Regions from separate parts of the Alteromonas sp. 14N.309.X.WAT.G.H12 genome, predicted to be linked through region 1. Evidence: riboswitches for the same ligand, from Rfam matches in the RefSeq annotation. Region 1 holds a riboswitch; the other holds the start of a gene.
What was found. A riboswitch is a leader RNA that binds a small molecule or an ion and turns the genes downstream of it on or off. The one in region 1 is predicted to bind thiamine pyrophosphate.
Positions count from the first base shown of each region.

Region 2: it holds a riboswitch for thiamine pyrophosphate, as region 1 does, so the genes downstream of both, thiC (phosphomethylpyrimidine synthase ThiC) here and V5298_RS17895 (TonB-dependent receptor) in region 1, are expected to answer to the same signal.

Region 1 is NZ_JBAHZB010000115.1:2,664-10,236, forward strand. It holds gene V5298_RS17875 (GNAT family N-acetyltransferase) at 1-1,103, opposite strand, end outside; gene V5298_RS17880 (acyl-CoA thioesterase) at 1,170-1,580, shown strand; gene V5298_RS17885 (helix-turn-helix domain-containing protein) at 1,613-3,397, opposite strand; cyclic di-GMP riboswitch class I at 3,592-3,675, shown strand; gene V5298_RS17890 (PEP-CTERM sorting domain-containing protein) at 3,721-4,377, shown strand; TPP riboswitch at 4,514-4,616, shown strand; gene V5298_RS17895 (TonB-dependent receptor) at 4,671-6,725, shown strand; gene V5298_RS17900 (hypothetical protein) at 6,737-7,006, shown strand; gene pnuC (nicotinamide riboside transporter PnuC) at 6,999-7,573, shown strand, end outside.
Region 2 is NZ_JBAHZB010000002.1:48,321-55,893, reverse strand. It holds gene V5298_RS01690 (thiazole synthase) at 1-489, opposite strand, end outside; gene thiS (sulfur carrier protein ThiS) at 494-694, opposite strand; gene V5298_RS01680 (HesA/MoeB/ThiF family protein) at 684-1,436, opposite strand; gene thiE (thiamine phosphate synthase) at 1,423-2,895, opposite strand; gene thiC (phosphomethylpyrimidine synthase ThiC) at 2,899-4,776, opposite strand; TPP riboswitch at 4,888-5,002, opposite strand; gene V5298_RS01665 (FeoA family protein) at 5,212-5,445, shown strand; gene feoB (ferrous iron transporter B) at 5,485-7,299, shown strand; gene V5298_RS01655 (heme biosynthesis HemY N-terminal domain-containing protein) at 7,360-7,573, opposite strand, start outside.

The DNA.
Region 1 (7,573 bases):
CATCCTTGGTCATCTTCAGTCTTTTTAGGTAAAAAGAGTAAGCGTTCTGCAATGGCTTCTAAAGGATCGCCGTCATACCACCTTATCGGCTGGGTCATCGTAATCGTGGGGATGTCATAGCCTTTAATCACCCGATAGCGAAATCCTTGTCCTGAACCTTCATAACCGTCTGTAGTGGAAAGCAACAGTGTAAAAGGTGCGTGATGAATCAGCTTAAGCGTTACTGGGATAGGTAGGGACGCGGCCTCTTCAATAAAAAGTACATCAATGTCATCATTAAAAAGTGCCGGATTGTCAAACGCATACCATGTGAGTAATGGATGGCCGTCTTTGGACTGGGGAGGCCTCACTGAATTCACAGTGGCCATTAGCGTATCAGCGGAATGTTTGGTATAGCTGGTTATGGCTACCTTCAAATTTTTATTTATGAAGTCGGCGGCGACTAAGCCTGCCAACGTTGATTTTCCCCGCCCGCGTTTGGCTAATAAGGCTATCGCCGGTGTTCCAGCTTGATAGTGTTTTATCAGCGTTTCATAGGCATTAAGTTGATCCGGTGTGGAAAAGGGGAGGCTGCTTTTGGGGCGCGGATTGGCAATTTTATGAGAAGGAAGGTAACCGCTTTGGTCAGTGACTATGCCACAGGCCTGCTGACTGACTAACGTACTTACAAAATTGCTGATAAAGGTGCTTTGGGTTAACGCATACCCATAGCTTAAGAAGTAAGGGCTTGTAACTGATGCATGGGTCGGCCAAGTTTCCAGTGAGGGACATAATACAACAAGGGTGCCTCCGGCTTTCACCGTTCCAGCGACAGCGGTAAAAATACTAGGACGAAACCCATCTAGGTAACTGAGAAAAACAATGTCATATTCACGGCCAAGGATCTCTTTGTATCGCGAGAAGTTGTAACTTACCGTTGTGGCTATATTGGTCTGTTCACCTAACCAGCAAGTGCTCAGGTGACTGGGTAAAGCGTCAACAAGGGATACCGCTTTTTCCAGCGCCCAGGCTTTTTCACCGGCAATAAATAGACTTTGTCGATGATAGGCACAATTTTGTCGCTGAAAAAGTGGTATGAGTAACCAATTTATCAATGTTTTCAAACTCATCCTTACTAGAAATTTGATATACTCTCGGTTTTCATTTTACGTTAGTTTACGAGGTTTTTAATGCGCTTTTTGTCTCGCCGTCTTGTTATGCCCAGTGATTTAAATTATGCCAACTCACTCTTTGGTGGTCGAGCCATGGAATGGATCGATGAAGAAGCTGCCATTTTTGTTACCTGCCAGTTAGAAACCAACTGTTTGGTCACAAAACACATTGGTGAAATCACCTTCGAATCTCCCGCTTTACAGGGTGATATCGTTGAATTTGGACTAGAAACCAAATCTGTGGGCATTACATCTATCACCGTATCTTGCCTGGTGCGCAATAAAGCCACAAAGAAAACCATTTGTCTGGCTGATGACATTGTGTTTGTTGCCCTGGATCCTAAAACACGTAAGCCTACACCTCATGGGAAAACCTTAGAAGGGTTAAAAACGCAAACAGAAAAAGAGATTCAGAACTTAAATTTGTAATCAACCTTAGGGTGAAAGTGGGCCGAGAAACCTTACGGGGCTGAGGTTTCCCATTTACTAATGACAACGGCAAGCCCCTTTGTCTGTTCTGCAGTTAATTCAACCTCAGATGCTAGGGTTAAGGGAGAGGCCTTTTTCATCAGTGTGGAAAAGGCAATGTTATGACAGAAGCGTATTTGTTCCGGCAAATTTTGTAGATCGGCGCTTGCCTCTGGGTTGCATAGCTTCCAAAGTTGTTGATTAATCGCGCTGTGAAAGCCCCACCTAAGTAGCATTAAAGACGTGGCTCCGTATAAACAAATACCGTAGTTCTCGTTAATGCGTTCAACAAAATCAGCAAAGGATTCGGATGCTTCCCAATTGGTCAGGGCACCATCGGCAAATAAACATTCATCGTGGAAGATAAGAAATAACGAAAGGGTTCCAAACAATAAAAGCTGCTTGATTTGTTCTCCCTCGTCTTCTGTTAATTTATTAAAACCAAACAGGGCGTTAAATAGCTCGCTACTTAATAACATGCTGTCGGTTAACTGACTTATTTGGGTAAACCGGCATTGGGATGTGAGCAGCTGCTGGGCGGCAAAAATAACCGCAAGATGGCGTATATTCCCCAGACCAAGATTCCGTCCAATGGCTTGCTCAAGGCTTTTAGGTGGCGTACCGTAAATCGCTCGGCTAGCCTTGCTCATAATGTGCGCCTGAAAAATAGGATCCCGTTCAATCAGCGATACCACCTTTGGCAGGGTCATTTCGTCTTCGTCCATGTTGAGCAAACGCTGAATAGAGTTGGGCAGAGGCGGTAAGTTTTCGACCACGCCGAGAAGGTTGCCATTACCTTTTTGAAAACGTAGTCGACTTCCTATTTGCCTTAGTTGACCGGCGCTAATACCCGTATGTTCTTTAAAACTGCGCTCAAAGGAGCGTCTGTCGGCAAACCCCAATTGGTCGGCTGCATCATCGGTTTTGACGCCACTTAGCAGTAAGTGACAGGATTGATCATGTATAAATTCTTTGAGTAATGCGCTAAAAGAAATGGATTCCTGGCGCAACTGACGGCGCAATGCCGATTCTGTCTGTCCAAGTTGGCTGGCAACCCATTCTGTACGGATCCGGGCAGGGCTGGCGGCCTGCTGAAACACCGCTTTTATTTGTTGCTTAAGTGGGACGTCATCTTTTTCCTCTAAGGTACTGCTCAACATTTTTTGTATCGATTGAGAATAGAAAAATGATGGATGGGTAAGCCATTTACTCTCAAAGGTAAGGGTGACCTGCTTTGAACTGGGTTTTATGGTCGCTTTGGTTAGTGACGCCAATAAGGGATCTTCATTATTCAAGGGCAGGCTAATGGACTGAAAATCAAATTTCCTACCGGCGAGGTGCCTAAAAAGAGCGAGCAGAAAATAGCAACGCATATCAGTGAGTATGGCGTGCTTACCAACGTTGAATACAAGGGATGTGGTGTCGTTGTCCCGAGTGATGGTTAGATCGGCAGCTGAACCCAGTAAGTGACGGTATTGTTTTCCCATTACGCACAAGGCGTCATCAATGTGCTTGCTGGCGGTGAGCAGTACCACAAGGTTGCTCATTTTATTAAAATCGAAATAACCAATTAAGGATCGGCTAAGTTGCTGACGATGATTTATCGGGCATAAGGCCTTAATGACGTTGGCTAATGTGTCTTCGGGCAGATTGCCAGACTCTAACGCCGCGACATTGTCGAGTATGGTGATGTCTCTATCATCGTTAATGCTGAGATCGCGGCGAAGACTTAATAAAGCACGTATGATAGCCGACCAGAATAATCCTTGATACTGCACATGTTCTCCTGTTTATCCACGTGAGTTCCATTCGCACTGTACGCATATAAGAAAAATGCGATTACAGGGCGCTATGTGTTCCTTGAATGGACAGATCTGTAGCAAAGAAAGCCCATAAGTGTCCTGTTAACCCAGATGCTCACATCTTATCATTTCCCCTGTAACGACAATCTTGAAAAACGTCACCTTCAAGAGAGCGTAAACGCCAAACCTGTCGTGAGGCAGGGACGGAAAGCCACGGATCTTAGCACCGCCATTAAGACCGCCGGGTTGCAGTGCATGTTGTTGATGATTGAAAGACAAACACTGCTCAAGGAACTCCTATGAAATTTAGCATGAAAGCTGCAACTTTGCTGGCTACATTCTGCGCATTTACCGCGCAAGCCGATATTATTAATACCTATGAGATTGATTTTGAAAATCAATCGCTAACGGCACACCAGCAAAGTGATGGTAATTATTACACTTGGAATAATGCTGGAAGTGTATTAAGTCTGCAAGAAAATGCGTGGTATACGCTGAATCTTGACGATGCCTTTGGTATTCAAAGCCTGGATTTGGACAACGCCAATAGCAGTTACCAATTGTCTTTTGAATTTCGTATGAAAGCTTCCAACGACGATCCTGCCGCCTACTCTGAAATTGCCGGTATTTGGCTGGCGGATTTTTCAGGCGGCGAGCAAAACTATGATGCCTCTCGCACCTTTGCATTAGCCGGTACACAAAATTTTGGTCTTGATGATTTCACTTACACCTCTGAACCTCAGTGGGCATCGTTTTCCATTACTTTAGATGACTACCTATCCGGCCTTATTACCGATATCGTTTTTATTAACGATTGCGATGCGTCAGCAGGTTGTAACGATATGACTGTTCGCTTTCGGAATGCCTCTATTTCAGAAGTTAGTGAACCTACCGCCATGTCACTCATACTTCTTGGAATAGGGTTTATGGGATGGCGCGCTAGACGCCAAAAATAGGGCTTTTTAGCCCACATTGCCCGCCACGTCACACTGCGGGCTTTTTTATCCTCCCTGCGGTAGTCTTCAACTTGACTCAATCATAAGAGTTGGTAGACTGCCGTGCGTTGTTATCAAACAAAGAGACGATAACAACAAATAGGCCAAGGGGTGCCGCGAAAAGCGGCTGAGATCCTAACATGGGAACCCTTTAACCTGATCCGGATAATGCCGGCGTAGGGATGGTAAATCTATAATTTAGCCTCAATACCTTCCGTAAAGCCGGATCTTTTTTACACGTAAAGAGATCCTAAATGAACACACGCATACTCACTCTCGCACTGTTGGCGTCTCCTGCATTTGCAGAAAGCCAAACAGATATTGAACATATCACTGTATCTGGTGATTTTCGCCAAACAACCCTTGCCCAACTGAGTGCTAGCGCATCGGTTATCGACGTTCAGCGTATAGATAGTCGGCAGACCAATCATATCGATGGCATGTTAAATGTTGCCCCGAATGTGAATTTTGCCACCGGCGCCTCAAGAGGACGATTTGTCCAAATCCGTGGTATTGGTGAACGCAGTCAATTTGCCGAACCCATCAATCCCTCGGTGAGCTTCCTGGTTGATGATTTTGATTTCTCTGGGCTGGCTGCCGCCGGCATACTGTTTGATATCCAGCAAGTTGAAATTTACCGGGGACCTCAAGCCACTATTTTCGGCACCGGTGCACTGGCCGGGGCCGTTAAACTTGTCAGCCAGCCTACAGGGGATAACACCGATAGCCACATATCTATGACGGCGGGGAACACATCCTTGTTCCGCGTTGAAGGGGCTCACGGAGGCATGCTCACCGACACCCTCGGCTACCGCGCTGCCGTTGTCCATAATAGCAGCGACGGCTTTATGGAGAATGACTACTTAGAGCGGGATGATACCAATGATATTAATGAAGATGCCTTCCATTTAGCCTTAAACTGGGACGCTTCTGAGGATACGGTGCTGGCGGTTAACTATCGGTGGTATGACATTGATAATGGTTATGATGCCTTTTCGTTGGATAACAACCGCCACACCTTGTCTGATGAGCCCGGTTTTGATCGCCAACTTACCCACGCAGTAAGTGGTCACTTATATCACCAAACGAGCGCTGGGCTTGTGGAAGTGATTTTAACCTACGCCAGTCATAATCTTGAGTACGGTTATGATGAAGATTGGACCTATACGGGCTTTCATCCCTTAGGTTATACCTCTTTTGATGGGTATTATCGCGGGGTGGATCAGCAAACTGCGGAACTAAGATTCACTTCCAGTGATAACCAACGCCTTTTTAATGATTCCACTGATTGGGTGGTGGGCGCGCGATATAGTCACAGTGAACAGGATTTATTGCGGGAATATACCTACAATGATGGCGATTTTATCAGCGAGTTTAAACCTACGACGACGGCAATCTATGGTCAACTGGATACCCATCTTAGCGACAACCTGATACTCACTAGTGGGTTGCGTGTAGAGAATTACGCTTACGATTATCAGGATAACGCCAGTGTCATTTTTGATGATGATGCCACCATGGTGGGCGGCAAATTATCCCTTTCTTATCAGTTCGGGGAGCGCTTCTTATACGCCAGTATTTCTCGGGGTTACAAGGGCGCCGGGATCAATTATGACGAGGACGTCAGTGAGTCTAGTCGCTTTTATGACGCCGAATATAACATCAATTATGAAATTGGCTTTAAAGGCCATGTCTTTACGCCAGATCTCATCGCACGGGCGGCAATTTTTTATATGGATCGGGAAAATACCCAGATTAGCGATTTTGATGTACAAACCCGTGAAGATGGTTCGGCCACCTTTGTGGATATTATTGCCAATGCCGATGTGGGCACGAACAAAGGCGCCGAGTTAGAACTGACGTGGCAGGTGAATGAGGTATGGACACTCAATGGTAGCCTAGGTTACTTAAACGCAACCTTTGAAGGTTATGAAACCGCTGACGGGAGTTGGGTTGAAAAGCAGCAGCAAGCACAAGCGCCGCGCTACACCGCAAACCTCTTTAGCGAATGGTGGATTACTGAACATTTGGTGTGGCAATTTGATATGGATTTTAAAGATGAGTACCGGTTCTCAGATGGTCATGATGTGACATCACCGGCAACCACTTTATTTAATACCGATGTGAGTTGGGTGGCAGGCGATTGGCGTACCTCATTGTGGGTGAAAAATATGTTCGACAAAACCTATTATACCCGAGGCTTTGGCGGATTCAGTAATGATCCAAGAGACGCGTATGCTTTTGATGAACCTTATTACCAACTTGGTGATGGTCGCCAGTTTGGGATAACAACCCGTTTTCAATTTTAAGGAGTCTTATTATGCAAGTGATGGTCGAACTTTCACTGTACCCGTTAGTTAATGCCTATATTCCGCCTATTGCGCAGTTTATTGAACGGTTAAACAGCTATCCAGCGCTGTCTGTGACAACCTGCTCCACCAGTACACAGGTCACCGGCGATTATGGCGAGGTGATGACCATACTGGGTAAAGAAATGCAACGTACACATGAAGAAGTGGGGCAGGCTATCTTTGTGGCGAAATTCTTAAATTTCGATGCTATGCAAGAGCGAAAAGCCAACGATGACTGAGATTCAGTCGTTTTGGAGCCAGATTACCGACACCAGTTTGGCTGAATGGTGTGCCGTTATTCTGGCTCTGGCTTATGTCTGGCTTGCTGCTAAGCAAAATCGTTGGTGCTGGCTGTGCGCCTTCATTAGTACTGCCATTTATACCTGGTTGTTTTGGCAGGTAACCCTTCCGTTTCAATCGGCGCTAAATCTGTACTATATGGTGATGGCAGGCTATGGCTACTATCAATGGAATAAACAATCCGATGCTGCAAACCATGTACAGTCGTGGCCGTGGTTTTTTCATCTATTGATTATTCCGGCTTCATTGTTGGTGGGCTGGGGCTTGTCGTTATGGGCAGAAGGCCAATTTAACAGTACGTATTTGCAGCTAGATGCCTGCATACAAGTGCTCAGTGTGGTAACCACCTTTATGGTGGCGCACAAGGTGCTGCAAAATTGGTTGTACTGGTGTGTGATCAACCTGGCCTCTTCGTATCTTTATGCCCAAAGCGGTTTAACCCTTTCCGCCTGCCTGTTTTTAGGTTATGTGGTATTTGCGGTTTATGGCTATATGACTTGGCTTAG
Region 2 (7,573 bases), on a different contig from region 1:
GCGCAGGCCCTGATTCGAGCCAATGGGGGCGCCAAGGGGCATTACCGCAGCGCAGCCGGCATCCTGTAAGCGACGACACAAAACCGGGTCAGCACTGCAATAGGGCAACACATGAAACCCATCTTTTACCAGCACTTCTGCGGCTTTGAGGGTTTCGATGGGGTCGGGCAGCAAATAGCGCTGATCAGGATGAATTTCTAACTTTAACCAGGAAGTGCCAAGCAGTTCTCGGGCGAGCCGGGCGGCATAAATGGCTTCGTCGGCGTTGGCCGCGCCGGAGGTATTGGGCAGCAAGGTTACCGCTAATTTGCGCAGCACCGACAATGTGGGGTCGGTATTGTCTTTGGTCATATTGATGCGTTTTAGAGCCAGGGTAACCAACTGGCTTTCGCTTACTTCTATGGCCGTTTGCAAAATATCAGGGCTACTGAATTTACCTGTACCGGTAAGTAACCGTGAACGAAATGAATGATTGGCAATAGACAGCATAAATTTACCCTCCTGCTACTAAAGTGAAAACGTCGACATTATCGTCAGAACGCAATCCATGATTGGCCCAATCGGGTTGGGGGATAATGGTGTGGTTAACGGCCACCGCCAGCGTGTCTGATTGGGGGTTTAACTCAGCGATCAAATCGGCCACGGTGGCCGATTCTGCCAATGTCATACTCTTGCCATTACAGTTAACTTTCATGGGTGTCTCTACAAACGTTACAAGCCGGATCACGGCCAACATTAAAAGTGCGTAAGGTGAGTTTTTCTGCGTCGAAGCGATGTAACTGGCCCCAGTTCACAGGCGCAATACCGGTGAGATAATTTAATGCCAGCATGGCCTGAAACTGCCCGGCCATGGCGACAATAGGGCTGTAAATGCCTTTATCTACGCAATGGGTTTGTGGGCTTACCGAACCACTGATACACGCGTAACAACCATGGGGTTCGCCGGGTTTGATGGGCATAATGGTAGATATCATACCGCTGGCAGCGGCGGTAATTAACGGCACATTGTGTTGATAGCAAAATTGGTTGATGGCTAGCCGACCATCCAGGTTGTCAGTGCAATCAACAATGATGTCTGCCGTAAGCAAGTGCTCACTTAAGTTACTGTCGATAATGTAAGTTTTGAAGGTATCAATGTGGCATTCCCTGCGCAGTGATTGCAGTCGCTGTTTGGCGGCTTCTACCTTGGCAAGGCCAAGACTACCTTCATCGAAAAGCCACTGACGGGGCAGGTTGCTTAGCTCGACAATATCATCATCAATAAGCATCAGTTTGCCAAGGCCGGCACTGATAAGGGTCGCGCCCACCTGATGTCCTAACCCGCCCACACCAAACAGGGCTACCGTTGCCTGTTTTAGCGCCAGTTGGCCTTCTTCGTCCATGTTTTCCAGCAGCAAATGGCGGCTATACCGGGAATATTCATCAGCTCGTAGCATGGTTGATCCTTTTTTGTAGCATCAGCGCAGTGGCTTCGGGGTTAGCACTTTCGGTAATGGCTGTTACCACCGCTACGCTATTAACGTTGCACGCCAGCACTTCATCTAAGTTGTCACTGTTTATGCCGCCTATGGCGACAGTAGGAATATCGCCACACAAGGCCGCATAGGCTTTAAGTCGCGCTGGCCCCTGGGGTGATGACGGCATTTTTTTAGTACGGGTAGGGTAAACGTGACCTAAGGCAATGTATGAGGGTTTCAACGCTATGGCGCGGCATAATTCGGCGTAACCATGGGTCGATACGCCAAGTCGTAACCCCGCTTGGGCAATGTGCTCAGTATTGGCTTTGGATAAATCTTCCTGTCCAAGATGCACGCCATAGGCACCGTGTTCCATAGCCAATTGCCAGTGATCATTAATAAACAATTGGGTGCTGTAGCGGGCGCACAGTGCCACTGCCTGCTTAATGGTTTTGCTTAACTGGGCTGTGTGACTTGCCGCGCTGGCTTTAATCCGTAACTGAATAATGCGAATGCCCAAAGGCAATAAACGAGCTAACCACTCAATGCTGTGTACCACCGGGTATAACCCCGGCGATTTATGATGTAAGGGGGCAAAGGTGACCGCCGGTTTCGTAGCAAAAAAGCCCCGGTAAACGGCGGGAAAGTCATCCAGTGCTGGCGGGCAGGGCACATAGCTTGTCACCGCTTTTTGATCATCTACCTGATGGGCCAAGCGGTATGCTCCGGCGATTTTAGCTTCGGCTATACACACCGCATCTTCCACTGGATAGTTGCGGGCTAATGCATCGGCAATGGCGCTTGCCAGTAAACAGCCCGAGCCCCGTAACGAAAACGGCTGGCGATGTTTATGCTTGTAGTGCCAGCAGGTTTCATGTTGATAGAGGATATCGAACATCTCGTTACTGCCATGACGATGACCGCCTTTCACCAGTACGTGTTGACAGCCAAACCCCATTAAATTATGCGCTGCTTGCCACTGCTGTTTGTCGGTATTTACGGGCAGGCCGGTAAGCCCTTTTAGCTCGTCTAAGTTAGGCGTAAGCAGGGTGATATGTGGCAACAAGGAGCAAATACTGTCGAAGGACAAGGCCCCAAGTACGCCGCCACTGCTGGAGCTTTGGATTGGATCCCACACTACCGGTATAGCGGGGTTGTCCCGTAAGTAACGTGTAACTATTGCCCCTTGTTCATCGTTGGCTAACGCCCCAATTTTTATCGCCTGAGGGCCAGGAGGAGAAAAAGCACAGATCAGTTGTTGCTCAAGCAGGTCACTGGGTACCGCGACCACGCCATTTGTGGTGGTATGAGATTGCGCCGATACCAGGGTACAAACGGTGACTGTGTGTAACTGGCCATCGCAATTGGCCCGAACATCTTGTGCCAGCCCCGCGCCACCGCTACTGTCGATGCCACCAATTAAAAGAACCGTTTTCATTGCTTAGGCTCCGGCTTTGGCGGCATCAACATACAGTTGGTTTCCTTGAGCAGAGAATTTTTCTGCCATTTCCTCCATCCCTTCTGCCTGTGCTTTGGCATTGGCTTGATCCCGCACTTCCTGGGATATCTTCATGGAGCAGAATTTGGGCCCGCACATGGAACAAAAATGGGCCACCTTGTTAGCGGCTTGGGGCAGGGTTTCGTCATGATAGCTGCGGGCGGTGTAGGGATCTAACGCCAGGTTAAACTGATCTTCCCATCTAAATTCAAACCGGGCTTTAGACATGGCGTTATCACGAATTTGTGCGCCCGGGTGTCCTTTGGCTAAATCAGCGGCGTGGGCAGCAATTTTATAGGTAATTAACCCTTGTTTTACGTCTTCTTTGTCGGGCAGGCCAAGGTGCTCTTTGGGGGTTACATAACAGAGCATGGCACAGCCGTACCAGCCAATCATGGCCGCGCCAATACCTGAGGTGAAATGATCATAACCTGGGGCAATATCGGTGGTGAGTGGGCCAAGGGTATAAAAGGGCGCGCCGTGGCAATGGTGAAGCTGCTCTTCCATATTTTCTTTAATCAGGTGCATCGGCACATGGCCCGGGCCTTCAATCATTACCTGTACATCGTATTGCCAGGCAATTTGGGTCAGTTCGCCTAAGGTGCGTAATTCGGCAAACTGAGCCTCGTCATTGGCATCTGCAATGGAGCCCGGGCGCAAGCCGTCGCCCAGCGACAAACTTACATCATAGGCGGCGCAAATTAAGCAAATTTCATGGAAGTGTTCATACAAGAAGCTTTCTTTGTGATGATACAAACACCATTTGGCCATGATTGCGCCGCCACGGGAGACAATGCCCGTTACTCTGTTTGCTGTCATAGGAACAAAGGGCAAGCGTACACCAGCATGAATGGTAAAGTAATCCACCCCTTGTTCGGCTTGTTCTATCAGTGTGTCGCGAAATATGGCCCAGTCGAGATCTTCGGCAACGCCGTTGACTTTTTCTAACGCCTGATAAATGGGCACGGTGCCAATGGGAACCGGGCTATTTCGTAACAGCCACTCACGGGTTTCGTGAATGTTGCGACCGGTGGATAAATCCATCACGGTGTCAGCGCCCCAGCGTGTTGCCCACACCAGCTTTTCCACTTCTTCTTCAATGGACGAGGTCACCGCCGAATTACCAATGTTCGCATTTACCTTTACCAGAAAATTGCGCCCGATGATCATGGGCTCGGCTTCAGGGTGGTTAATATTGGCTGGAATAATGGCACGTCCTGCGGCCACTTCTTCGCGCACAAACTCTGGGGTGATGACTTCAGGAATGCGGGCACCAAAATCTTCACCGGGATGTTGCTGCTGCAAAAGCTCGTCTTGTATGGCTGCTCGGCCCATGTTTTCCCGAATGGCAATAAACTCCATTTCCGGGGTAACAATGCCGTTGCGGGCATAATGCAGTTGGGTAACGTTGTGGCCGACTTTGGCTTTACGGGTAATTGGTTTCGCCTGAAAACGAATGGATTCGGTGGTGATATCGGCATCCCGTACCTGCGTGAAGCTGGATTCGGACTTGGCGATGGAGCGGGTGTCTGCTCTTTCTTCGATCCAGGCATTTCGAATTGCAGGGATCCCTTTTGTCACGTCTACCTGAACATCGGGATCACCAAATACACCGGCAGCATCGTACACGGGAATCGGCGGGTTGGTTTCAAATTGACCGTCGCTTAGTGGGGTGGGCGATTGATCAATGAGGCGCATGGGAACTTGCACCGTTTCATCTGCGTTGGTTTCGTAATGACGGCGGGAGTTAGGGAAAGCCTGGCCTTTTAATGAGGCGATAAATTGTTGCGCTTGTTCGCGCTTTTGACGTCGTGTTGACATAGCATTAATTCCTTTGTGTTCAAAGAGTAAATGCTTGTCAGGAGTGTATACAAGGGACAACACATGAGGCGAAAACCCAAAACAGATGTGGAAGACGATTTGGGTGTAAAGCTGTGTTGCGTTCTTGTTCCCTTCGCAGGTATTAGCCTGATCAGGTTCTACGGATCCCGTTCTAACGGTCTCAGCTTGCTTCCAACTGGAAGACGAAGCACTCCGACAAGTTCTGTGTTTACTATAAGCGTAGTTGACCGGTCATGACAAGCCTTGTTTGTAGACAAAAAATAGGTTGTTAGTCTGAATCTTCGGCAACTTAGTCGGTGAGTGTCTGGTGTAGGTGGTCAGGTTTTGATAACCTGAATGAAAATTATTGCTATTTCATGGCGTATGGCGTAAAACTTCTGCGCCCAACCCTTCGGCGCAGTAAAGAGAAAAATTATGACACTTTGGGAATTGCCAGCTCAGCAACGGGCTACCGTTGCATCCCTGACTCCTGATCTTCACGAAAAAGTTACAGCTAGATTGGCTGAAATGGGGTTAGAAACCGCGCAGGAAGTTTTCTGCTTGCGCAAAGGACCTTGGGGCGGTCCAATTATCATTCAACTCGGCGGCAGCGTATTTGCTGTGGAAAAAGAGTTGGCGCAACACATTCATGTGCATGCTCGTCACTAAGTAAGCCTTGCTTTAGCAGTAACAGGAAAGTCTTCTTATATGCAACGTATTCTAATGGTGGGGAAACCCAACACAGGCAAAACCTTATTATTTAATCAGCTCACAGGGATGCGCCAAAAAGTCGCTAATTACCCCGGTGTGACGGTAGAAGTTAAACACGGTCGCTGCGAGGATTATAACCTTGTGGATTTACCCGGTACCTACACGTTAAATGGGTTAAGCCGAGACGAAGAAATCGCTATAAAGGAAATTACCTCCGCCATTGCCGATGACAACACCGCCTTGGTGGTTTGTTTGTTGGATGCCACGCGTTTAGAACGCAGTTTGGTGCTGGGACTGCAAGTTCAGCAGTTGGCCAAAGAGCACAACAAGGCCATGATCTTTGCTTTAAACTTTATCGATGAATTACGGCGTATCGGTGAGGATATCGACACCGAGGCCTTGTCGAATGCACTGGGTAGCCAGGTTTTGGCATTGTCTGCCCGTTCGCTTGATGGTTTGCATGAGTTTAAACAAGCCATGTTGTCTGTGGCGGCATCGCCCGAATCCAGCGTACCTACGCGTACGTTAAAGCCACACCAAAAAGCCTCGGCGCGCAGTCGTGAATTGGCATCTTCCTATGGCATTCACACCGACATTGTGCTGACCAACCAGAATAAAATGGATCGCTTCATGCTAAACAGTGTGATGGGGTCGATTATCTTTCTTGCCATGATGTTTGTGCTGTTTCAAAGCGTATTTACCTTGGCCACACCCTTAATGGACGGCGTGGAAAATGGTATTGGCGAACTTGCCGTCATGGTCACATCCCTGTTTCCAGACGGGATCCTCTCTGATTTTCTAAACGACGCTATTTTCGGTGGGTTCGGTTCGTTTCTGGTATTTGTGCCGCAAATCATGGTGCTGACTTTTGTTATTGGTTTGCTGGAAGACAGTGGCTATTTGGCGCGGGCGGCGTTGGTGTGCCATAGGCCGTTAAGTTTCTTTGGATTATCTGGCCGTAGCTTTATTCCCTATTTATCGGGGCATGCCTGTGCAATTCCGGCCATTATGGCCGCGCGTACCATTGAGTCTCCGCGCAAACGCTTAATTACCATGATGACCATACCTTTGATGTCATGTTCTGCCCGTTTGCCTGTTTATGCCTTGCTGGTGGCGGTGTTAATTCCCCGGGATGGCACCTTCTTAGGTATTTTCGATTTACAGGGTGCTGCCTTTTTTGGCTTGTTCTTTTTCGGCATTGTGATGGCGCTGGTGGTGAGTCAGTTACTTACCCGCTTTTTGCCACCGGATTTAGAAGAATCAGACATGCCGTTTATTCTGGAGTTACCTAGCTACCGCTTACCCCATTGGAAGCCGTTGTTTAACCGAGTTCTCAACAGTGGTATTCAGTTTATACGTCGCGCTGCACCGGTTATCTTTATGGTGTCTATGGGTATTTGGGTTCTCGGTTATTTCCCGCTAGGCAGTACATTACAAGATAGTTGGTTGGGGCAAATTGGTCACTGGATTGAACCTGTCTTTGCGCCAATGGGGCTAGACTGGCGTTATGGCGTGGCTATTTTAATGTCATTTTTGGCCCGTGAAGTGTTTGTTGGCGCATTGGGCACCTTATTTGGCATGGGGGATGCTGAAGACAACGTGGCTGGGTTGGCCGAACGTATTCAGGCCGACGGTCTAACGGTGGCATCAGGCTTAGGATTAGTCTTGTTTTACGTGGTGGCTTTGCAATGTGTGGCGACAGTCGCCATGCTGAAAGGGGAAACCGGTAGCAAGAAAATCGCCTGGGGCTTGTATGTTGGCTACGGTGTTTTAGCGTATAGCATTGCCGTATTGGTAAACCTCATTGGCTGATCGAGTTTGCATTGTTCTAAAAAAAGCCCGCTATAAAGCGGGCTTTTTTCTGCATTAAGTTTAATGCTCCAGGGCTGCACCCCGTTTATACAGCGACAATGCCTGTGCATCGTTGTGTCTGCGTTCGCTGATTTGAGCAAGGATCATGAGATCTTTAGGATTCTCGTTGAGCTTCACCGATTTAAGCAGGACTTTTTCAGCCAGAATATCGTCACCGGCGTTATAGGCTAATCGCCCTAAAATAGAGTACAGCTGGGCGTTGGTGTCATCATGC